Regions from separate parts of the Cryptosporangium phraense genome, predicted to be linked through region 2. Evidence: riboswitches for the same ligand, from Rfam matches in the RefSeq annotation. Region 2 holds a riboswitch; the other holds the start of a gene.
The links. A riboswitch is a leader RNA that binds a small molecule or an ion and turns the genes downstream of it on or off. The one in region 2 is predicted to bind thiamine pyrophosphate.

Region 1: linked by a shared signal. The riboswitch ahead of FL583_RS27750 (thiamine ABC transporter substrate-binding protein) and the one ahead of thiC (phosphomethylpyrimidine synthase ThiC) in region 2 are both predicted to bind thiamine pyrophosphate.

The regions. Positions count from the first base shown of each region.
Region 1 is NZ_VIRS01000022.1:83,882-95,304, reverse strand. It holds gene FL583_RS27790 (Na+/H+ antiporter) at 1-936, opposite strand, end outside; gene FL583_RS41925 (UBP-type zinc finger domain-containing protein) at 986-1,243, shown strand; gene FL583_RS27780 (enoyl-CoA hydratase-related protein) at 1,404-3,089, shown strand; gene FL583_RS41150 (DUF4143 domain-containing protein) at 3,385-3,813, opposite strand; gene FL583_RS40365 (hypothetical protein) at 4,255-4,398, shown strand; gene FL583_RS27765 (hypothetical protein) at 4,913-5,263, opposite strand; gene FL583_RS27760 (ABC transporter ATP-binding protein) at 5,332-6,312, opposite strand; gene FL583_RS27755 (ABC transporter permease) at 6,309-7,910, opposite strand; gene FL583_RS27750 (thiamine ABC transporter substrate-binding protein) at 7,886-8,929, opposite strand; TPP riboswitch at 9,001-9,087, opposite strand; gene FL583_RS27745 (P-loop NTPase family protein) at 9,162-10,856, shown strand; gene FL583_RS27740 (GTPase) at 10,853-11,423, shown strand, end outside.
Region 2 is NZ_VIRS01000012.1:137,005-148,427, forward strand. It holds gene FL583_RS41730 (helix-turn-helix domain-containing protein) at 1-270, shown strand, start outside; partial or broken gene FL583_RS42985 (DUF397 domain-containing protein) at 325-498, opposite strand; gene FL583_RS18490 (ABC transporter permease subunit) at 723-1,475, opposite strand; gene FL583_RS18495 (ABC transporter ATP-binding protein) at 1,472-2,365, opposite strand; gene FL583_RS18500 (sensor histidine kinase) at 2,493-3,734, shown strand; gene FL583_RS18505 (response regulator) at 3,731-4,378, shown strand; gene thiE (thiamine phosphate synthase) at 4,416-5,090, opposite strand; gene thiG (thiazole synthase) at 5,090-5,800, opposite strand; gene thiS (sulfur carrier protein ThiS) at 5,856-6,068, opposite strand; gene thiO (glycine oxidase ThiO) at 6,098-7,162, opposite strand; gene thiD (bifunctional hydroxymethylpyrimidine kinase/phosphomethylpyrimidine kinase) at 7,159-7,974, opposite strand; gene thiC (phosphomethylpyrimidine synthase ThiC) at 7,971-9,563, opposite strand; TPP riboswitch at 9,555-9,679, opposite strand; gene FL583_RS18540 (MFS transporter) at 9,729-10,919, opposite strand; gene FL583_RS18545 (YqjF family protein) at 10,965-11,423, shown strand, end outside.

The DNA.
Region 1 (11,423 bases), on a different contig from region 2:
CACGACCAGGACCGCCACCGACCACCACACGACCGTCCCGACGTCCCGGCCCTGCAGCTCGTCGATCACCGCGGGCAGCTGCAGACCGATCAGCGCGAACACGACCGACTCGAGCAGGAAGTCGATCACCTCCCAGGTCGCTCCGGCCTGCAGGCGGGCGGCCGGCGTCGTCTCGGTCGCCGTGTTCCCCAGGTACAACCCGGTGATCACCACGGCCAGCACCCCGGACGCCCCGACGCTCTCGGCCGCCAGGTAGACCAGGAACGGCACGACCAGGTTCAGCGCATTCTCGAGCACCGGCGTGTGGATGTGCCGTCGCAGCAACCGCAGGAGATAGCCCAGCACCCCGCCGAGCACGACCCCACCGCCGGCCGCCAGCAGGAAGATCCCGCCGCCCTCCAACAGCGTGATCCCGCCCGCGGCGGCGGCGACCGCGGCCTTGTACGCGGTCAGCGCGGTCGCGTCGTTGACCAGGCTCTCGCCCTGCAGCACCTGCAGGTACCGCCGCTGCATGCCCAGCTCGCGCCCGACCGCGGTCGCCGCCACCGCGTCCGGCGGGGCCACGATGGCGCCCAGCGCGAACGCGGCCGCGAGCGGCATCCCGGGGATCAGCGCCCACGCCGTCACCGCGACCACGACCGTGCTGAAGAGCGTGTACCCGACCGACATCAGCAGGATCGGCCGCTTGTTCAGCCGGAACCCCCGCGACGACGAACTCCAGGCCGCCGAGTACAGCAGCGGCGGCAGGAACAGCGCGAGCACGATCTCGGGATTCAGCGTGTAGTCGGGCACCCCGGGGATGTACGACACCCCCAGTCCGACCAGCACGAGCAGGATCGGCGGGGGGATGCGTACTCGGCGCGCCAGACCGGCGACGGTAGCCGCGCCGATGATCAGTCCGAACGCAGCCATCAGGTCCACGGTCTCGAAGTGCACGCCAACATCGTGCAGCAGGGACAATGGGAGTGCGAACGAGGAGGCAAGTTTGGCAACGTGCGTACACATCGATGAAGCGAAGGACACTCAGCCGCGCGCCAACGGCTGCGAGGAATGTCTGAAGATCGGCGGATACTGGGTTCACCTGCGGACCTGTTTGGAATGCGGACACGTCGGCTGCTGCGACTCGTCCCCGAACAAGCACGCGAGCGCCCACTTCCACGAGGACAAGCACCCCGTGGTCCGGTCGGCCGAGCCCGGCGAGAGCTGGAAGTGGTGCTTCGTCGACGAGGTGCTGGCCCCGTAAGTCCCTGGCGTCGCCGCAGCTCAGCGGCGGCGCCCCCCACGGGACCGGGCAACACGGCACACTAACCCGCATGCGTAGTCTTCTGCTTACTTTCCGTAGAAGAAGAAACACCCGCCCCAGGCGCCCCCCAGAAGAGAAATCCTTACGGATCCTCCTGTTGGTGTCGTCCTTCAACGGACTCACGCAACGGGTCTGGTGCGAACTCCGCGAACGGGGCCATTCGGTAGCCGTCGAGTTCGCCCGGGACGAAGAGTCGATCACGGATGCGGCCCGCCGCGCGGACCCGCAGCTGATCCTCTGCCCGTTCCTGAAGGAACGCGTCCCCACCGAGGTCTGGCAGAAGTGGCCGACCGTGATCGTCCACCCCGGTCCGGTCGGTGACCGCGGACCGTCCAGCTTGGACTGGGCGATCACCGACGGCGTCCGCGAGTGGGGCGTCACCGCCCTGCAGGCGGTCGACGAGATGGACGCCGGCCCGGTCTGGGCCTCCCGCACGTTCCCGCTCCCGACGGACCCGCCGACGAAATCGAGCCTCTACAACGGCCCGGTCGCCGACGCCGCGATGAGCTGCATCGCCGAGGTGCTCACGAAGGTCGGCGACCCGGACTTCCGCCCCACCCCGCCCGAAGAACTCGCCAAGACGCGGACCAGACCCACGATGCGCCAGACCGACCGGGCGTTCCGCTGGGACGAACCCGCCGACGCCATCGTCCGCAGGATCCGCGCCGCCGACGGTGCGCCGGGCGTCCGGACCGAGGTGGCCGGCGTCCGCGTCTCGGCCTTCGACGCCTCCGTCGGTCCGCGTCAGTCGGACCCGCCGGGCACGGTCGTCGCGTCCCGCGACGGCGCGGTCCTCGTCGCGGCCGGTACCGGCAGCGTCTGGCTGGGCCACCTCAAACTTCTGGCGGACGTCTCACCAGCCGGCAAAAAACCGATCAAACTACCCGCGGCCACCGTTCTCGCCGATCATCTCCCCCCGGGCCTGGCCTCGCCGACGACCGTCGCGGTCAAAGCGAACCAGGGTGTGCACTACCTGCGCCGCGGCGAGGTCGGATACGTCGTCCTGGACTGCTACAACGGCGCGCTCTCGACCAACGGGTGCAACCAGGCCCTGCACGCGCTCCGGCACGCCGCCCGGCAGGACACCAGAGCCATCGTCGTGCGGGGCGGCGACGGGCCGTTCTGCAACGGCATCCACCTGAACGAGATCGAAGCGGCCAAGAGCCCGGCCGCCGAGGCTTGGGCGAACATCACCGCGATCAACGACGTGTGCCGTGAGCTGATCACCAACCGCGGCCAGGTCATGATCGCCGCGTTCAGCGGGAGCGCGGGCGCCGGCGGGGTGATGCTGGCGCTGGGGGCCGACCTGGTCGTCGCCCGCGACGGCGTCGTGCTCAACCCGTACTACGAGATGGGGCTCACCGGCTCCGAGCTGCACACCTACACGCTGCCCCGCCGGGTCGGCCCGGACGCGGCGAAACGACTGCTCAGGGACGCCCTGCCGGTCGGCACGGCCGAGGCAAAGCGACTCGGCCTGGTCGACGAGGTCGGGCCGCGGGATCCGGTCCGGTTCAGCGGTTGGCTACACGAGGTCGCGCTGCGGTACCGGGATCGTGAGCTGCGCGAACGGACGCTGCGCCGGAAGGCCGAGACGCTCGACCGCGACCTGTCGGCCCGGCCGCTGGACGCGTACGAGGCGTGCGAGCTGGGCGAGATGGCACAGGACATGTTCGACGACCGGCACGGGTTCGCGGCCGCCCGGCGGGCCTTCGTCGGCAAGGAGGCGCCGGAACGCACCCCGGCCAAGCTGGCACTGCATCGAGCCCCGGGGTTCGTCCGGGGCTGACGGGACCGCTCAGGTCGGGCGCCGGGATTTCTCGTGGTCGCGGCGGCGCAAGGATGTGGGGCCCCTTCCGAGACGTCTCCCCGACCCGGATCGCGCCGCGGCCGACCGAGGCCGAGCAGGTCGACACGGCCCTCGGCGACGGAGCTCGCGGCCGCGGCGCGCCCGGCAACCGCATCCTCGTGCCCTTCCGGGCGTCGCCGACGTCCGGCTCGACGACGACCCGACCCGGTGCTCGTGCGGTTCGGCTACCACGACGACGCGATAGCCGAGCCCTGCGACCTCGAAGCCCCCGACTTCACCCGACGCCGGTTCGACACCCCTGACCGGTAAGCAGCCTGACCACACCATGCCCACCTACTGGAGCGGCTCGCCGAGCCGTCTCAACCCGCACGACGGCCATCACCCTTCGGACGGGAACTCCCCGCCCCCCGTCCTCGAACGTGTAAGCCAGTTGGCCGGTGTACAGAACGACTGCTGCGACCAGGTTGTCGACGATCCGGGTACGAAGAGCACGAATCTCCCCCACGGCGAACGTCTCCACCAAATGCCCATACTCGGTCAGCGCCGCCGGATCGTTCCTCGCGAGCTTCTCCGGCGTGAGCCCTAACAGCCATGCCATGACGCCCGCGTCGACGAGGTGGAGCTTGGGCATCCGCGCGACGCGGGAACCGAGTGTGGTTCCCCACGCGGGCAGCCGCTGGACGAGGAAGACCGCTTCGAGCAACCGGACATACCTCCGCGCTGGTCTTCTCCATGCCGATGGCTTGAGCTGCGGCAGCGATGTTGAGCACCTGCCCCGACCGGGCGGCCAGCACGCTCAGCAGCCTTGGGAGCATTGATCGCATCGAGGACTTCGGGCACGTGCTGATACTCGTCGATCAGAATCGGCCCAGGTCCGGCAACGAATCGACCCGGATCGTTGCGGACCGCGGCCCGCGTGGCCGGATCATCGCAATCGATGACAGTCGCTGCCCGAGCGCGCTCAGCAGCGTGCTCTTACCGACCGTTCGCGGGCCGTTTAGCACGATCGCCGGCTCTTCCGACAGCCTGGTGCCGAGGACGTAGCAAGGCGCCGCTGCGCAAGACCGGTAAGTTCGCCACCCACCGCTGCAGAGCGTCACATTTTCCGCGATGCGCCGACCTCGCCCGGACGCTTCCCGGTCCGGTGGAGCCGCTCGAGCCGTTCGTCCGCGACCACGATGAACCCGACATCGGCATGACCCCAGAGCAGGTCCGCCGGGATGAGCGGCGCCAGGTGGTCGCCGAGCTGAAAGCGACGCTCGCCGTCTGCGGCGCGCGGTCAAGGTAGTCGAAGTCAGGATGCGGGTGACGTGACCGCCACGACGGGCGCTGCCGGTCGCGGCTACCTGATCCACGGTCCAACGACGGTCGAGCAACAGAAAACCCGCCTCCCCGGTGGAAGGTAGTCGGGCTCTGACGGTCCGGTTCGACGTCCGTCACGATCCGCCGGCGTCCGGCTCGTGCTGCGGTCGTTGGGTCAGGGCAGGGGTTCGGTTTCCCACGCTGCTTGCGCCTCATCCCGTCTGCCGTCGATCAGACGGATTGGACGCCAAGACGGCGGCTAGCTCGCCAGCGGTGGCCGGCCGAAGGCTGCATGGTCCGGACGCGGAAACGCCGACGGCGTCACCAGACGACCGCGTCGGCGCGTGCCCGGCCCGCCGCAGGCGGGCCGCTGGATCGGTGGTGGCCGGCGCCTCCGGGACGGGCGAGGGCTCGGTGCTCCGGTCGCTGATCCGGGCGCTCGCTCCGCTGGCCGCGCCGACGCTGAAGCGATGGCCGAACTGCTTACCGCTCTCCGTACGTCACGCCGGTCGTTGGACGGCGGCCAGCGTGGCTTCCCAATCGATCGCGACCGCCTGCGGGTCGTCGGCCAGCACCCGCACCGAGATGGACGCTCCCGGGTAGGTCAGCGGCACCGCGGCCGGCGGTACCGGGTTGCCGATGCGCACCTCGTAGACCTCCGCGCCCGCCACGTTCAGCACGAACTCGTACAGGCTGACGCCGTAGGGGCTGCGCATTCCGAGCGGCCCGCTGGCCACGATCGTCGCCACGGCCGGCGTACCGGTCTCCAGCAGCTCCGCCGTGCTCGGCCCACTGGCGTGATCTGACGGCAGATCGTCGTCGTCGGAGTGCTGCTCAGCGAAAGATCCCATGACTCCGGACCGTACAAACGTTTCTGAAGTATGTCGCCAGAAGTGACGTCCACCCGTCAGTGCCAGAGTCATCCGGCCAACACGACGGTCTGCGCCGGATCGAGCCGGACCGACACCGTCTCACCCGGCTCGGGCGCCACAGCGGGCGGGCAGTGCACCTCCAGCGGCGGCGCGCCGGGGATCGTGAGCAGCACCTCGACGCGGTCACCGGCGAACGTGGCGAGGTCGACGGTCGCCTCGGTCCCGCCGTCGAGCAGCACCCCGGACGGCCGCACGAGGATCGCGTGCTCACCGTCCGTAGCGTCCAGCGCGACCGTTCCCCACGGTGTCGACGCCTGCCCGCCGACGACCTTCACCCGGGCGACGTTCGTGAACCCCAGGAAAGAGGCCACGAACTCCGACGCCGGCCGTTCCCAGACCTCGCGGGGCGTGCCCACCTGGGCGATCCGGCCGGATTCCATCACCACGAGCCGATCCGCGAGCGCGAACGCCTCCCGCTGGTCGTGCGTCACCGCGAGCACGGTCGTCCCGAGCCGGACGAACAGCCGGCGCAGGTCGACGACTAGCCGCTCGCGCAGCGCCCGGTCGAGCTGGCCGAGCGGCTCGTCGAGCATCAACAAGCGCGGGGACGGCGCCAGCGCCCGGGCCAGCGCGACCCGCTGCTGCTCCCCGCCGGAGAGCGTGTCGACCCGCCGGGCCCCCACGGACGGCAGCCCGACCAGCTCCAGCAACGCGGCCACGTCGGCCGAACCGTTGCCGAACCGGATGTTCCCGGCGACGTCCCGATGCGGGAACAGAGCCCCGTCCTGGAACATCAGCCCGAGCCCTCGGCGGTGCGGCGGCACTCGGGTCACGTCCACGTCGTCGAGAAAGACCCGTCCGGAGGACGGCTCCTGCAGCCCGGCGATCACACGGAGCAGCGTGCTCTTCCCGCTCCCGCTCGGCCCGAGGACGGCGACGACCTCCGCGTCCGCGACGTCCAGATAGACGTCCGACAAGGCCGAATGCGGACCGAAGCGGACCGACACGCCGGTCACCGACAGGCTCACAGCTCTCCTCCCGCGTTCGACGGACGCAGCCGGTCGAGGACGACCAGCGTGACCGAGCACAGCACCATCAGGATCGTGGCCAGCGCCATCGCCTGACCGCTGTTGACCTCGCCCGGGCGGCCCAGCAGGATCGCGATCGCGACCGGGATCGTCGGGCTGTCCGCGCGCGCGATGAAGACCGTCGCCCCGAACTCGCCGAGCGAGATCGCGAACGCGAAACCGGTGGCCGCGGCCAGCGCGCGCCAGACCAGCGGCAGATCGACGCGCCACCAGACCCGCAGCGGCGGAGCGCCGAGGACGGCGGCCGCCTCCCGCAGGCGGTTGTCGATCGCCCGCAACACCGGCAACACGGCCCGGACGACGAACGGCACCGCGACCAACGCCTGGGCACACGGCACCAGCAGGGGCGAGTCGCGCAGGTCGAGCGGTGGTTCGTCCAGCGCGACGAGGAAGCCGAAACCGACGGTCACGGCCGACGTCCCCAGCGGGAGCATGAGCAGGAGGCCGAACACGCCGCCCAGCCGGCCGGGGCGGGTCAGCACGACGGCGGCGCAGACGCCGACGACGACCGCGAGCGCGGTCGCGATGACCGCGTACTGCAACGACGTGGCGACGGTCTGCCAGGCCGGCACCGGCAGCACGCTGGACGAATCAGACGAGGCGAGCGCCTTCCAGGACCCGAGGCCGTTCGCGAACGAGCGTTCCACCAGCACCGCGAGCGGGGCCATCAACAACACGACGAGCACGACCAGATTGGCCCCGACGAACGCCCACTCGAGACGCCCACGGGGACGCCGAGGCGCAGGCTCCACCAGACGGGAGGCCCGGGCCTTCCCGGTCAGCAGGCCGTCGAGCGCGAGCAGCACGGCGACGGCGAAGAACTGCACCAGCGAGAGCACCGCGGCGCCGGAGAGGTCGAGCTGGTAGACCGTGCGGCGGTAGATCTCGACCTCGAGCGTCGCGTACTCCGGCCCGCCGAGGATCTGCACGATGCCGAAGGACGTGAACGTGAACAGGAACACCACCGACGAAGCGGCCGCGATCGCGGGCCGCAGAGCGGGCAGCGTCACCCGGCGGAACGCGGCGAACCGCGACGACCCGAGCATCCGGGCCGCCTCCTCCTGCCGACGGTCGAGCTGCGCCCACACGCTCCCGACGATCCGGACGACGACCGCGTAGTTGAAGAACACGTGCGCGGCCAGGATCGCCCAGACCGTACGGTCGAGCTCGATGCCGAGCAGGCCGTCCGGCCCGATCAGCGCCAGGAACGCGGCCCCGACCACGACGGTCGGCAGCACGAACGGCACGGTCACCAGCGCCCGGATCACCGCCCTTCCGGGCAGGTCGAACCGGGCCAGCACGGCCGCGCCCGGCAGCGCGACGAGCACGGTCAGCACCGTGGAGGCCACCGCCTGCCAGACCGTGAACCAGAGCACGTGCCGGACGCCGGAATCGGTGAGCAGACCGAGGCCCGGCCCGTCGCCGCCGAGCCCGAGCCCGACGAGCGACGCGACCGGATACGCGAAGAACACCGCGAGGAACGCCAGCGGGACGACCGCCAGCGCGGCGCGGGTCAGCGCAGGACGGTATTTGTCCACTCGTCGATCCACGCCTCCCGGTTCTTCGTGATGTCGGCGGCCGGCAGCGTCAGCGGCTTCTCCGGCGTCGCCGCGTACTTCGTGAACTCGGCCGGGAGCGGGGTGCCGGTCACCGACGGGTACACGAACATCTGCAGCGGCATGTCCTTCTGGAACTGCGGCGAGAGCAGGAAGTCCAGCAGCTTCCTGCCCCCGGTCGGGTTCGCCGCGCCGTCCAGGAGACCGGCGTACTCGATCTGCCGGAAGCAGGTGTTCGTCACGACGCCCGAGGGCGCGTCGGCCGGCTTCTTCTCGGCGTAGACGACCTCGGCGGGCGGGCTCGACGCGTACGAGACGACCAGCGGCCGGTTGCCCTTGCCCTGCGACCCGACCGTGAACCGCTGCTGATAGGCCTCTTCCCAGCCGTCGACCACGAGTGCGCCGTTCGCCTTCAATTTCGCCCAGTAGTCCTTCCAGCCGGTGTCGCCGTAGGTGGCGACGCTACCGAGCAGGAACGCGAGACCGGGGGACGAGGTGGCCGGGTTCTCGACGACGAGCTGGTTCTTGTAGGCGGGTTTCAGCAGGTCGGCGAACGACGACGGGGGCTGGATGCCCTTCTTGGCGTAGTACGCCTTGTCGTAGTTGACGCAGACGTCGCCGTAGTCGACCGGGGCGACCTTGCCGTCGGTGCCTTCCTTCAGGTTCGCCGCGACCTGGTCGAGGTTCTTCGGGTCGTAGGCGGAGAAGATCCCCGCGTCGATCGCCCTCGACAGGAACGTGTTGTCGACGCCGAAGAGCACGTCGCCCTGCGGGTTGCCCTTGCTCAGCACGGCCTTGTTGACCAGGGCGCCGGCGTCGCCGCTGCGCAGGATCTTGACCGTGAGACCGCTCTGCTTCTGGAAGTCGGCCAGGACTTCCTTGCTCACCACGAAGGATTCGTGGGTGACGAGGGTGACGGTGCTGGTATCTGTCTTCGTGTCGGTCGAGCACGCAGCGGCCAGTAGCACGACCGCGACCGCCAGTAAACGTGGGGCACGCATCCGGTTTCCTCCGGACTCGGGCACCGGGATGAGCCGTGGGGGCGTTGAAGCCGCCGGCGAGACGCCGGTTCTCCCTCCGCTGGCATTACCCAGAGCAGGTTCGACGGGTCGGCGACGCGGTGGTCGCCCTCTCAGCCCGGCTTCGCCCGAGCTCCCCGACGGACGGCTGACCGCCCGCGTTGTCGATACTAACCGTGGTTGATCCGACCGCAGAACGGTCACTACCTCGGGCATGGACGGTCCGCGGGTTGCCGATGCGCTGGAGGCCCTGCGGGCCTCGGTCGCCGACGTGCGCTTCGGTCTGGCGATGGCCGACGTCGAGCGCGCCCGCCGGTCGCAGTCCGAACTCGTCGGTCAGGTGGACGACTACCTGCTGCCGCGCCTTCGTCAGTTGGACGCTCCGATGCTGGTCGCGGTGGGCGGCTCCACCGGCGCGGGTAAGTCGACGCTGGTGAACACCCTGGTCGGGGCCGAGGTGAGCAGGGCCGGATGGCTGCGCCCGACCACCCGGTCGCCGGTGCTGGTGTGCAACCCGGGTGACGTCGGCTGGTTCGAGACCGCGCGCATCCTGCCCGGGCTGTCGCGGACGACCGGGGAGACCGACTCGCCGGGGACGTTGCGGCTCGTGCCGAACGACGCCGTCGCGCCCGGACTCGCGCTGCTCGACCCGCCCGACATCGACTCGGTCGTCGCCGAGAACCGGGATCTGGCGGCCCAGCTGCTGGCCGCGGCCGACCTGTGGATCTTCGTCACGACCGCGGCCCGGTACGCCGACGCCGTCCCGTGGGATCTGCTGCACACCGCGGCCCAGCGCAGCACCGCGCTGGCCGTCGTCCTCAACCGCGTGCCGCCGGAGGGCGTCGACGAGATCGGCGGCCACCTCGCGTCGATGCTGGCCGAGGAGCACCTCGGCGATGCGGCGCTGTTCCCGATCCCGGAGGTGGACCTCGCGTCCGAACGGATTCCGGCCCGGGAGATCGCCCCGCTCCGGCAGTGGCTCGACGGGCTGGCCGCCGACGCCGAGGCCCGGGACGCGGTGATCCGCTCGACGCTGACCGGCGCGCTGAACAGCGTCCACGATCGGGTTCTGGACCTGTCGTCGCACCTGTCGGAGCAGCTGACGACGGCGGGCGATCTGCGGGAGCAGGCCACCGAGCGGTACCGGACCGCGTTGCGGACCGTCGACGAGGGCGTCCGTAGCGGGACCGTGCTGCGGGGTGAGGTGCTGGCCCGCTGGCAGGAGTTCGTGGGCACCGGGCAGTTCACCCGGAACCTGGAGGCGCGGATCGGTGCGCTGCGCGACCGGGTGACCGCGTTCTTCACCGGCCGGACGCCGACCGTCGACGCGGTCGGGCACGCGGTAGAGAGCAACCTGCACGCGTTGATCCGGGCGGCCGCCGACCGGGCCGCGGAGGAGACGGCCGCCCTGTGGCGGGGCCGACCGGCCGGGCGTTCGCTGGTCTTCTCCGACCGGGCCTCGTCCGGATTCGGCGAGCGGCTGGAGGCCGAGATACGCGCCTGGCAGGGACGGGTGCTCGAACTCGTCCGCGAAGAAGGCGGCCACCGCCGGAGCGTCGCCCGGCTGACGTCGTTCGGAGTCAACGGCGCCGGGCTCGTGCTGATGCTCGCGGTGTTCGCGCAGACCGGCGGACTGTCCGGGTTGGAGGTCGTGGTGGCCGGCGGGACGTCGGCGGTGAGCCAGAAGGTGCTCGAAGCGATCTTCGGCGACACCGCGGTGCGGACGCTCGCGGCCCGGGCCCGGGACGACCTGCTCGACAGCGTCGAGGAGTTGCTGGAGTCGGAGCGGGAGCGGTTCATCTCGGCGGTGGACGCGGTCGCGCCGACCGAGGAGCAGGCGGCCGCGCTGCGGAATGCGCTGGCCGCGTTCGACGGGGCCAACGTGCGGTCGCCGGGGCTGGTCCGATGACTCTGCTGACCCGCTCGACCGATTCGTCGCCGCTGCGCCCGAGGCTGGAGGCCCTCGACCGGATCGTGTCGCTGGGCGACGCCCGGCTCGACCCGGCGCTGCTGGCGACCGCTCGGGACCTGTCCGGGAAGGCCGCGCAACGGCTGCGGCTGGGCGCCGAGCACACGGTCGTCGCGCTCGCCGGCACGACCGGTAGCGGCAAGTCGTCGCTGTTCAACGCGCTGGTCGGAACGGAGCTGGCAGCCACCGGACTGCGCCGTCCGATGACCTCGACGGCTCAGGCCGCGGTCTGGAATCCCGACGGCGCGGCCCCGCTGCTCGACTGGCTCGACGTCCCACGCAGGCACCACCTGGGTGAGGAGGGCGCGGACGACCTGGCCGGACTGGTGCTGCTCGACCTCCCCGACGTGGACTCGGTGCAGGTCAGCCACCGGCTCGAGGTCGACCGGCTGGTCGAGCTCGTCGATCTGATCGTCTGGGTGGTGGATCCGCAGAAATATGCGGACGCGGCCCTGCACGACCGCTACCTCAAGCCGTTGCGGACGCACGCCGAGCTGACGGTCGTCG
Region 2 (11,423 bases):
GCCGGTCGGCCCAACGTCACGGTGCATGTCGTTCCGTACCGGAGCGGCTTCTACCCGATGTGTCACACCGGTTACATCATCTTCCAGTTCACCGACCCCGCGGACGGGGACATCCTCCACGTCGAGTACCCACTGGGCGAGCTGATCTTTCGCGAAGCGGGGAGCGAATCGAGCCCAGATCCGCGCCATATCTCCCCAGCCCGGTGCCTGAGAATTTTCGAGGACGTCGAGCGCTTCGCGATTCCGATGGAATTCTTCACCGTCGGTTGACTTCGCGGCCGAACGAAGAGCGTCCAAGTCGAATCGGTGAGCTCGGAGATCGGCGAGAAACGTTGCCCAGAGACGAGGCCGGATCCGGAGGAAGACTCCGGTCGGATGCTTCGTGTCTCCGAGGAGAACCATTCCTCCGAACAGTTGGACCTGCACGCAATTGGTCGTGATGGAGTGTCGCGATTTGCGCCACCCGGACCACGACTGCAGTGCCAGATGCCGTGCCACAGTTGCTCTCCCAGCTGGTCGTGCGGCCGGGCAGAACAACGACGGCAGTGGCGTATCCGGGTCCTTCTTTCCACTAGACGACAGGCTCTCACCCAGCCGCCTATACGGCTCGTCGTGTCGATGAGCAGCGTGCCGCTCTAGCGGAGGATACGTCGTATCGGACAAATTAGTCAATAATGTCTCTTAAGTAACGAATCAAGGCACAGCAGGCCTTAACCGACCGGTCACTTCACCTCGTGTCGCAGTACCCGCACCAACCCCGCCGCCAACGGCAGCAGTACCCACAGGCCCACGGAACTCGCCAACCTCCCCCACTCCCCTCCGCTCACCGACCCCATCAGCAACGGTTCGGTCGTCCGGCCCAGGTCCAGCCACCTCGCCGCGTCCCCCAGCGCCGCGACCGACTCCCCCAGCACCGACCACGCCGTCGGGATCACGAAATACAGCACGATGGCCAACCCGGAAGCCAGCAGCAACGCCCCGAACGCGATCCCCATCAGCATGTTGATCGTCTGGAAGACGATTCCGTAGGCCACCTCGGCCACTCCGAGATCCCAGCCTCCACCCCGCCCCATCAGGTCGGCGGCCACGTTCCCCAGCACGGCCACCACGACGGCCACGCCCACCGAGGCCAGCGCGATCGCCGCCGCGGCCAGCACCTTCGCCCCCACGACGCGGGCGCGCCTGGGCACCAGCGTGAACGTCACCAGCGACGTCCGTTGGCTCCATTCGCTCGTCACCGCGAGAATGCCCAGCACCGGCAGCAGCAGGCCCGACCCGGCCAGCGCGAACGCGAAGAACTCGTCGGCCGTCCTGGTGTCCGAGGGGCCGGCGAACAGCCGCACCAGCACCAGGCCCATCGTGATCAGCCCGACGCTGGCCAGCAGCCACCGGCCGGCCCGCGTGTCGGCCATCTTGCGCAGCTCCACCAGCGTCAGCCGCCCCAGCGACGGCATCCTCTCCGTCACGACCGTCATGCTGCCACCCCTTCTCGGTTCGACGCAGCGGTGAGCTGCAGGAACATCTCCTCCAGACCGTTTCCGTCGACCGGCCGGAGCTCGGTCAGCACGGCTCCGCCCGCGTAGGCCGCCCGCCCGACCGCCTCGGTGTCGGCGTCCACGTCGAAGCTCCCGTCGGGGTGCTCGGTGACCGCGAACGCGGCCAGGGACGTGCGCAGCACGTCCACGTCGGTGGCCCGCACCCGGACCCCGGCCACCTGGAGCAGGTCGGCCTTGCTCCCCTGGGCGACGATCCGGCCGCCACCGATGACGACCAGGTGATCCGCGACGACCTCGACCTCGTGCAGCAGGTGCGACGACAGCAGCACTGTCCCGCCTCGATCGGCGAACTCGCGCAGTAGCCCGCGCATCCAGTGGATGCCCTCCGGGTCCAGCCCGTTGGCCGGCTCGTCGAGGATCAGCACGGTCGGGTCGCCCAGCAGCGCGTTCGCCAGCCCGAGCCGCTGCCGCATCCCCAGCGAGTACGCCCCCACCCGCCGTTTCGCGGCCACCGGCGGTAGCCCGACCTTTACGAGCAGCTCACCCACCCGGGAACGGTCCACGCCGAGGACCTGCGCCGACACCGCCAGCGCCTCGTGGCCGCTGCGGCCGGCGTGCTGCGCGGCGGCGTCGAGGAGGACCCCGACCTCGCGGCCGGGGTTCGGCAGGTCCCGGTACGGCACCCCGCCGATCGTCGAGGTCCCCGACGTGGGTGGGGTGAGGCCGCAGAGCATGCGCAGCGTCGTCGACTTGCCGGCCCCGTTGGGCCCCAGGAAACCCGTGACGCTCCCGGGCTCGCAACGGAACGAGATGTCGTCCACCGCTCGGAACGATCCGTACGTCTTGGTCAGTCCGTCCACCGTGATCATGCCGAGAGCGTCGCGTTCCGCGACGTCCGGAGGCGTCGCCCGGAAGGCTACGGCCGATGGCCGAAGTAGCGTCCACCGTGAACTTTGGTCGGTATCCGCCGGCCTGCGGCCGCCGTAGCCTGGCCCTATGGCGTCGGCAACGGATCGGAATGCGGACGCCGACCCGCACGGCGCCGCGGCGATGCTGATGACGCTGGCCGCCGATCGCCCCTCCGGACGCTCCCCGAGGCGGCAGTTCGCCGTCGACCTGACGTGCCTGTTGGCGTCGGTCGCGATCCCGTTCGGCTACTGGGTGGCGCTCGCGCTCGGTCACCGCCCGTTCTCCGACACGGTCCACTGGATCGACCTGGCTCTGGCGACGCTCTTCACCCCGCTGATCTGGTGGCGACGCCGCTGGCCGGTGCAGATCTCGGTTCTGCTGTCGGTGGTCAGCGTCGTCTCGGAGTACGCGAGCGTCGCGCAGGGCATCGCGCTGCTGACCGTCGCGATCCACTGCCGACCGCGCGCGACGGCGTTCGCGGCCACGGTCTGGGCGGTCACCGGATCCGTCTACGTCGTCGTCCGGCCGACGCCCGACCTGCCGTACTGGGTCTCGCTGATGTTCATCGCGCTACTCACCGGCGGCATCGTGGCCTGGGGCAGCTTCATCCGGGCCCGGCGGGCGTTGATCGACTCGCTGCGCGATCGGGCTCAGCGGGCCGAAGACGAGCAGCAACGCCGGGTCGAGCAGGCGCGGCAGCTCGAGCGGACCCGGATCGCCCGGGAGATGCACGACGTCCTCGCCCACCGCATCTCCCTGCTCAGCCTGCACGCCGGGGCCCTGGAGTTCCGCCCGGACGCCCCGCCCGACGAGATCGCCAAGGCCGCCGGCGTGATCCGCTCCAGCGCCCACCAGGCCCTGCAGGAGCTCCGGGACGTCATCGGGGTCCTCCGGGAGGGCACCGGCGAGGTCGAACGCGACCGGCCTCAGCCGACGCTCGGCGACGTCCCCGGTCTGGTGACCGAGGCCCGGCGGGCCGGCGCCACGATCGATCTCGACGTCCGGGTGGACGACCCCGACGCGGTACCGGCGGTGACCGGCCGAACCGCGTACCGCGTGATTCAGGAGGGCCTGACGAACGCCCGCAAGCACGCGAACGGGGCCGCGGTGCGGGTCACGGTCAGCGGCGACCGGTCCGACGGCCTCACCGTCGAGGTGCGGAACTGGCTACCGCTACGGATCCCCGAGACGACGATTCCCGGCGCCGGAACCGGCATCGTCGGGCTGGGCGAACGCATCGGGCTGGTCGGTGGGCGGCTCGAGCACGGCCCGTCGACGGCCGGAGACTTCCGCCTGACCGCCTGGCTGCCCTGGAGCGCACCGACATGACTCGAATCCTGATCGTCGACGACGATCCGCTGGTGCGGGCCGGGCTCACGATGATCCTGGCCGGCACCGACGATCTGCAGGTCGTCGGCGAGGCCTCCGACGGCGTCGAGGTTCCGGCCGCGGTCCGGACCGTCCATCCGGACGTCGTCCTGATGGACATCCGGATGCCCCAGCAGGACGGCCTGGCCGCGACCGAGGCACTCCGCCGCGCCCCCGACGCACCCGAGGTCATCGTCCTGACGACGTTCGACGCGGACGAGTACGTGCTGCGCGCGTTGCGCTGCGGAGCCGGCGGTTTCCTGCTGAAAGACACCGCACCGGCCGAGATCGTGCGGGCGATCCGGGCGGTCGCGGCCGGCGAGCCGATGCTCTCCCCCACCGTCACCCGTCAGCTGATCGCGCACGTCGCCGAGACCGGCGTCGACGCCCGGAAGGCGGCGGCGGTCCGGGCGTTGGCCCAGCTCAGCCCACGCGAGCGGGAGGTTGCCGCGGCGGTCGGGCGAGGCGCGTCGAACGCGGAGATCGGCACCGAGCTGTTCATGAGCGTGGCGACGGTGAAGGCGCACGTGTCGCGGATCCTGACCCGGCTGGGCCTGAACAACCGCGTACAGCTGGCGTTACTGGCTCACGACGCCGGGGGCTGACGCGGATCGGGCTCGCTATCGCAGGCCGAATCCGCTTTCATCCGTCGCCCAGCGCGGCACGAAGGCGCCGCGCGGCGGTCTGCGGATCCTCAGCGTCGGTGATCGCCCGCACCACGACGATCCGCGACGCGCCGGCCGCGCGCACCTCGGCGACGCGGGCCTCGTCGATGCCGCCGATCGCGAACCACGGGCGGTCCGGCGCGGCCGCCGCCACCTCCCGCACCAGCCCCAGCCCGGCGGCCGGGCGACCCTGCTTCGTCGGCGTCTCCCAGCACGGGCCGGTGCAGAAGTAGTCGACGCCGGGCTCGTCGGCGGCCGCCCGGGCCTGCCCGGCCGAGTGGGTCGAGCGTCCGATCAGGACGTCGTCGCCGACGATCCGCCGGGCCCAGGCAACCGGCAGGTCGTCCTGGCCGAGGTGGAGGACGTCGGCGCCGGCGGCCAGGGCCACGTCGGCCCGGTCGTTGACGGCGAGCAGCGCGCCGTGCCGGTCGCAGGCCTCGCGCAGCACGGCGAGCCGCGCCAGCTCGGTACGCGCCTCGATGCCCTTCTCGCGCAGCTGGACGACGTCGACGCCGCCGGCCAGCGCAGCGTCGGCGAAGGCGTCCAGATCGGGGCGGTCGGGGACGCAGAGGTAGAGGCGCGCCGCGGCGAGCCGCTCCCGCCGATCGGCGGGAGCGGCGCGGCGGCCGGGCGCGGCCACGGACCGGGCCATCACACCACCGGTGGCGACGAGGCCTGGGCGTACCAGCGGCGGGGAGCCCGGCCGGCCCGGAAGGCCAGGCGACCGGCCTCGACGGCCAGACGCATCGCGGTCGCCATCGCGACCGGGTCACGCGCGCCGGTGACCGCGCTCGCGAGCAGGACGCCGTCGCAGCCCAGCTCCATCGCCTCGGACGCGTCGCTGGCCGTGCCGATCCCGGCGTCGAGGATGACCGGAACCGTCGCCTCCTCGACGATCATCGCGATGTTGTCGGGGTTGCGGATGCCCAGCCCGGTCCCGATCGGCGACCCCAGCGGCATCACCGCCGCGCAGCCCACCTCGGCCAGCCGCCGGGCCAGGACCGGGTCGTCGTTGGTGTACGGGAGCACGGTGAACCCGTCCGCGACGAGCTGCTCGGCCGCGGTGAGCAGCTCGACCGGGTCCGGGAGCAGCGTCCGGTCGTCGGCGACGACCTCGAGCTTCACCCAGTCGGTCTCCAGCGCGTCGCGCCCCAGCTGGGCGGTGAGCAGGGCCTCGGCCGCCGTGCGGCAGCCCGCCGTGTTCGGGAGCGGCTCGATGCCGTACTCCCGGAGCACCGGGAACACCCCCATTCCGGACGCCGGGTCGACCCGGCGCATCGAGACCGTGGTGAGCACCGTGCCCGAGGCGCGTAACGCCTCGCCGAGCGTCGACAGGCTGATCGAACCGCCTCCGGTGCCCATGATGAGCCGGGACGCCAGCGGCTTCCCGGCGATGACCAGCGCGTCCGTGATGCCTTTAACCACCCTGCACCGCCATGATTACCTCCACGTGGTCGCCGTCGGCCAGCCGGACCAGGGCCCAGCCGCCGCGCGGCACCACCTCGCCGTTGACCGCCACTGCGACGCCCTGGGCGAACCCCGCCGGGCGCTGCGTCACGTGCTGGACGACCGCCGCGACGGTCGGGTCGTTCACTTCGACCTCTCGGCCGTTCACCCGTAACGTCGTCATCGGCTGTACCCCGTTCGGTCCACTCTGGATCATCGAATCCTCGCTGGGGTGAATCGTCCGGGTGCGAACGCCGCGGCCACCAGCGGGTCCGGCGCCGTGCCGGTGACCAGATCCGCGACCAGGGTCGCGGTGAGCGGAGCGAACAGGATCCCGTTGCGGCCGTGCCCGGTCGCGACGACCCGGCCCGGTCCGACCGCGCCGACGATCGGAGCGCCGTCCGCGCTCACCGGCCGCAGCCCGGCCGACGTCTCGACGAGCGCGTACTCGTCGACGGCCGGCAGTACCCGGCGAGCGTCGGTGAGCAGGCGATGGACGCCACCCGCGGTGACCGTGCGGTCGAAGCCGACCTCGTCCTGGGTGGCGCCCACCACGAGCTCGCCGGTGGCGCGGGGCACCAGGTAGACGCCCCGACCGTCGACCAACGCCCGGACCGTCCGGGAGAGCACAGGTGTCCGTCGCCCGGCGCGCAGCCGTACGATTTCGCCCCGCACCGGCCGGACGAGGCCGTCCAGCGACGGCTCGAGCTCCGGAGTCCACGCCCCGGCCGCGATCACCGTGACGTCGGCCTCGGCCGGGGCCTCCGCGATCATTTCGACGCCTGCGGCGCCGAGCGCCGTGCGTAAGGCTCGGAGCAACGCCCGGTTGTCGACACTGTGGTCGGTGGGCACGTCCAGACCCCCGCGGACGCCCGGCGCGAGGGCCGGCTCGGCTCGGCGGCAGGCCGTCCCGGTCAGGCGTTCGACGTCGACGCCGAGCCCGGCCAGGCGGGCGGCCAGGTCGTCGAGCGCGGCCAGGTCGCTCGCGGTGTAGCCGACGACGAGCGTGCCGGTCGTGCGGTACCCCGGGTCGACGCCGGTCGCGGCCAGCGCGGACGCGAAATCGGGCCAGGCCTCGACGGCCCGGCGGCCGGCCGCCAGCAGCGCGGGTTCGGTCGGGTGGGCCTCGGCGATCGGCGCCAGCATCCCGGCCGCGATCGGGCTGGCACCCCGCTCGGGATCGGGGTCGACGACGGTCACCGCCGCCCCGGCTCGGGTCAGCGCCCAGGCACTCGACAGCCCGATGACCCCGGCCCCGACCACCAGGACCCGGGTCACGACGGTACTTCGACGCGGACCACCGGCTCCGCGGCCGGTGGGTGACCGACCGGGCCGTGACCGGCGCCGACCGAGTAGCTCGTCGCGACCGCCGTGGTGACGTACCGCTTGGCGACGGCGGCCGCCTCCGCGAGCGTGTCTCCACCGGCCAGCCGGGCGGTGATCGCGGCCCCCAGCGTGTCCCCGCTGCCGTGGGTGTTGCCGGTGTCGATCCGGGCCGCGTCCAGCCAGAGCTCGGTCGACCCGTCGGTGAGCAGGTCGCGGCTCCGCGGCCCGCTGTCGTGGCCGCCCTTCACCAGCGCGTACTGCGGGCCCAGCTCGAGCAGCGCCCGCGCGGCGGCCCGCTGGTCACGCGTCCCGACGAGCAGCTGGGTCTCGTCGAGGTTCGGCGTGACGACGGTCGCCAGCGCGAACATCGCCTTCAGCTCGGCCAGCGCGTCCGGACGCAGCAGCGGGTTGCCGTGCATCGACGCGCACACCGGGTCCAGCACCAGCGGGATCGTCCCGCCCCGGCCGATCCCGTGCCGCCGGAACGCGTCGGAGATCGCCTGGATGATCGGCGCCGAGGCCAGCATCCCGGTCTTCACCGCGCCCGGGCGGAGATCCTCCATCACCACCCGGATCTGCTCGCCCACGAGGTGCGGCGGTATCTCGTGCACCGCGCTCACCGCGACCGTGTTCTGCACGGTCACCGCCGTCACCGCGGTCGTGCCGTGGACGCCGAACGCGGCGAACGTGTGCAGGTCGGCCTGGAGGCCGGCCCCGCCGCCCGAGTCGGATCCGGCCACCGTCAGCGCAACTACTGGGCTCACTGGTTCACCACCGGTAAATAGATCTGCGCGCCTCCAGCCCGGAATTCTGCCGACTTCGCTGCCATGCCCGCTTCCGCCATGCCCGCTTCCGCCGTGCGCGCTTCCGCGTTCGCGCGCAGATCGTGGCTGATGCGCATCGAGCAGAACTTCGGGCCGCACATCGAACAGAAGTGCGCGGTCTTGGCCGGCGCAGCCGGCAGCGTCTCGTCGTGGAACGCCTGCGCGGTCTCCGGGTCGAGGGCCAGCGCGAACTGGTCGGCCCAGCGGAACTCGAACCGCGCGTCGGAGAGCTGATCGTCCTGCGCCTGCGCGCCGGGGTGGCCCTTGGCCACGTCGGCCGCGTGCGCGGCGATCTTGTACGCGATCACCCCGGCCTTGACGTCGTCGCGGTCCGGCAGCCCGAGGTGCTCCTTCGGGGTGACGTAACAGAGCATCGCGGTGCCGTGCCAGGCGATCATCGCCGCGCCGATCGCCGACGTGATGTGGTCGTAGCCCGGCGCGACGTCGGTCGCCAGCGGACCGAGCGTGTAGAACGGCGCCTCGTCGCACCACTCCTGCTGCAACCGGACGTTCTCCGCGATCTTGTCCATCGGCACGTGCCCGGGGCCTTCGATCATCGTCTGGACGCCGTGCTGTTTGGCCACCCGCGTGAGTTCGCCCAGCGTGCGCAGCTCGGCCAGCTGGGCGTCGTCGTTGGCGTCGTACACCGAACCGGGCCGCAGCCCGTCGCCCAGGGAGAACGTGACGTCGTAGGTCCGCAGGACCTCGCAGAGCTCGGCGAAGTGGGTGTAGAGGAAGTTCTCCCGGTGGTGGGCCAGGCACCAGGCGGCGAGGATCGACCCGCCGCGGGACACGATGCCGGTCTTCCGACCGACGGTCAGCGGTACGTACTCCATGCGGACGCCCGCGTGCACGGTCAGGTAGTCGACGCCCTGCTCGCACTGCTCGATGACGACGTCCCGGTAGACGTCCCAGGTCAGCGCGGTGGGGTCGCCGCCGACGCGTTCGAGGGCCTGGTAGATCGGCACGGTTCCGATCGGCACCGGGGAGTTGCGGAGGATCCACTCGCGGGTCTCGTGGATGCGCGGGCCGGTGCTCAGGTCCATGACCGTGTCGGCGCCCCACCGGGTCGCCCACACCATCTTCTCGACCTCTTCGGCCGGGGACGACGTGACCGCCGACGTCCCGATGTTCGCGTTGACCTTCACCAGGAACCGCTTGCCGATGATCATCGGCTCGGCTTCGGGGTGGTTGACGTTGGCCGGGATGACCGCCCGCCCGGCCGCGACCTCGTCCCGGACGAGCTCGGCCGGGAGGTGCTCGCGGGCGGCGACGTAGGCCATCTCGGCGGTGACCTCGCCGGCCCGGGCGGCCAGCAACTGGGTGGGGTGGTTGCGGGTCCGGCCGCGCCTGGGCAGGCCTTTCTGCAGGTCGGGGACGTAGTCGGTCTGGGTATACGGGCCGGACGTGTCGTAGCGTTCGACCACCTGGCCGGTGGTCAGTTCGATCTCGCGGACGGGCGTCCGCAGGTCGCCGCGGTAGGCCTTGCGGCTGCCCGGCAACGGACCAACGGTTACAGCACGGCTCATCTGAGCGCTCCCTACGCCGGCATTACCCGGTCAGGTTCGAGCGGTCGGTGGCACCGTCCAGTTCGGACAGCCACCCTCTCAGCCCGCTTTCGGCGCGAGCTCCCGCGTACAAGGACCGGGCCACCATAACCCCGACTCGTCGGGAACGGAACCGTCCGCGTCACCTCAGTTACGGAGCGTCGGCACCGTGACGACGGCGAGCGCGGCGGCGCAGGCCGCCGCGGTGAACGCGACCGGGTAGCCGGCGTGGGTGACGACGGCGCCGAGGACCGGCGCGGTCGCGGCCGCGACGCCGTTCTGGCCCGTGTTGTGGATCCCGAGCGCGCGACCGGCCCAGCCTGGTCCGGCGTACTCGGCGACGGCGGTGAACGAGAGGCCGTTGGTCGAGACCGACACCACCGCGGCGGCGACCAGCGCGGCGACCGCGAGGCCGGCCAGGCCTCCCCGGGCGGCTTCGGCGGCGCCGGCCGGGTCGGGGGCGCCGGCCGCGCCGGCCGCGAGGATTGCCAGTACCCCGGCGGTGATGGCGGCCAGGATCCGCATCGGGCCGGTGCGGCTGCCGGCCCGGTCCGACCACCACCCGGCGAAGAGCCGCGCCGCCGCTCCCCCGAACGAACCGACCGCGAGCAGCCGACCGGCTTGCGCCGCACCCCAGTGCTCCGAGTCGACGAGGAACACCAGCCCGAACGTCGCCACCGCGAACTGCGGGAACACCAGCAGCGCACCGGCGCCGTGCAGCCGCCAGAGCACCGGAGTGCGGTACGGGTTCCCGTTCGTCCCGGCCGAGGCACCGGCGGTCCGGGCCGGGTCGCGCACCACGACCGCGATCAGCACGGCTGTCACCAGGCAACTCACCGCCAGGAAGGCCAGCGCCGGGTTCCGTCCCGAGTCGCTCAGCACCGGCACCGCCACCGCGGCCACGGCGACGCCGAGCGGCTGGGCCATCTGCCGGATGCCCATCGCCAGCCCGCGCTCGGCCGGGCCGAACCAGCCCAGGATCAGGCGTCCGCTGGCCGCGTTGACCGACCCGGCGAACGCCCCGGCGACGACCAGTCCGACGCCCAGCGCGACCGGTCCGTGCGCGGCCAGCAAGGCCAGCAGGACGAGCCCGGCGCCGCCCAGCCCCAGCGCGATCACCCCGCGCTCGCCGTAGCGGTCGGCCAGGGCTCCCCACAGCACCAGCGTCGCCAGCAGGCCGAACGTCGGGCAGGCGACCAGGACGGCGGCCTCGGTGAGCGAGAGTCCGTCGGCGCGGAGGCGCGGGAGGAGGTACGGCAGTCCGTAGAGGAACGCGCACCCGGCCGTCATTCCGGCCACGCCCGCCGCCAACACCACCCAACGCCGCCGTGATTCCATATTTCGAGAATAGCGTCTCATTATGTAGGATAGTAGGCTGGGGTCGTGGAGCCGGTGACCCGCACTGCCCCGCGGCCGATCCGCCGGGCGGTGCTGACGCAGTGGTGGCGCGATCTGTCGTTCCTACACTGGCCGGTCGACCCGGATCGCGTGGCGCCGCTGCTGCCCCGCGGCACGCGGCCGGACACGCTCGACGGCGTGACCTACGTCGGGCTGATCGGGTTCCGCATGGACCGCGTCGGTCTCGGGCTGGGCGTCCCGTACTTCGGACGGTTCGCCGAGACGAACGTGCGGCTCTACTCGGTGGACGGCGCCGGCCGGCGCGGGGTGGTGTTCCGGTCTCTGGACGCCGAGCGGCTACTGCCGGTAATGATCGGGCGGGTTTCGCTCGGGTTGAACTACGTGTGGTCGCGGATGTCGATCTCGCGCTCCGAGGGCGGGGCGTTCACGTATCGCAGCGTCCGTCGCTGGCCCGATCCTGGGCCGCGGGCCGCGTTCACCGTG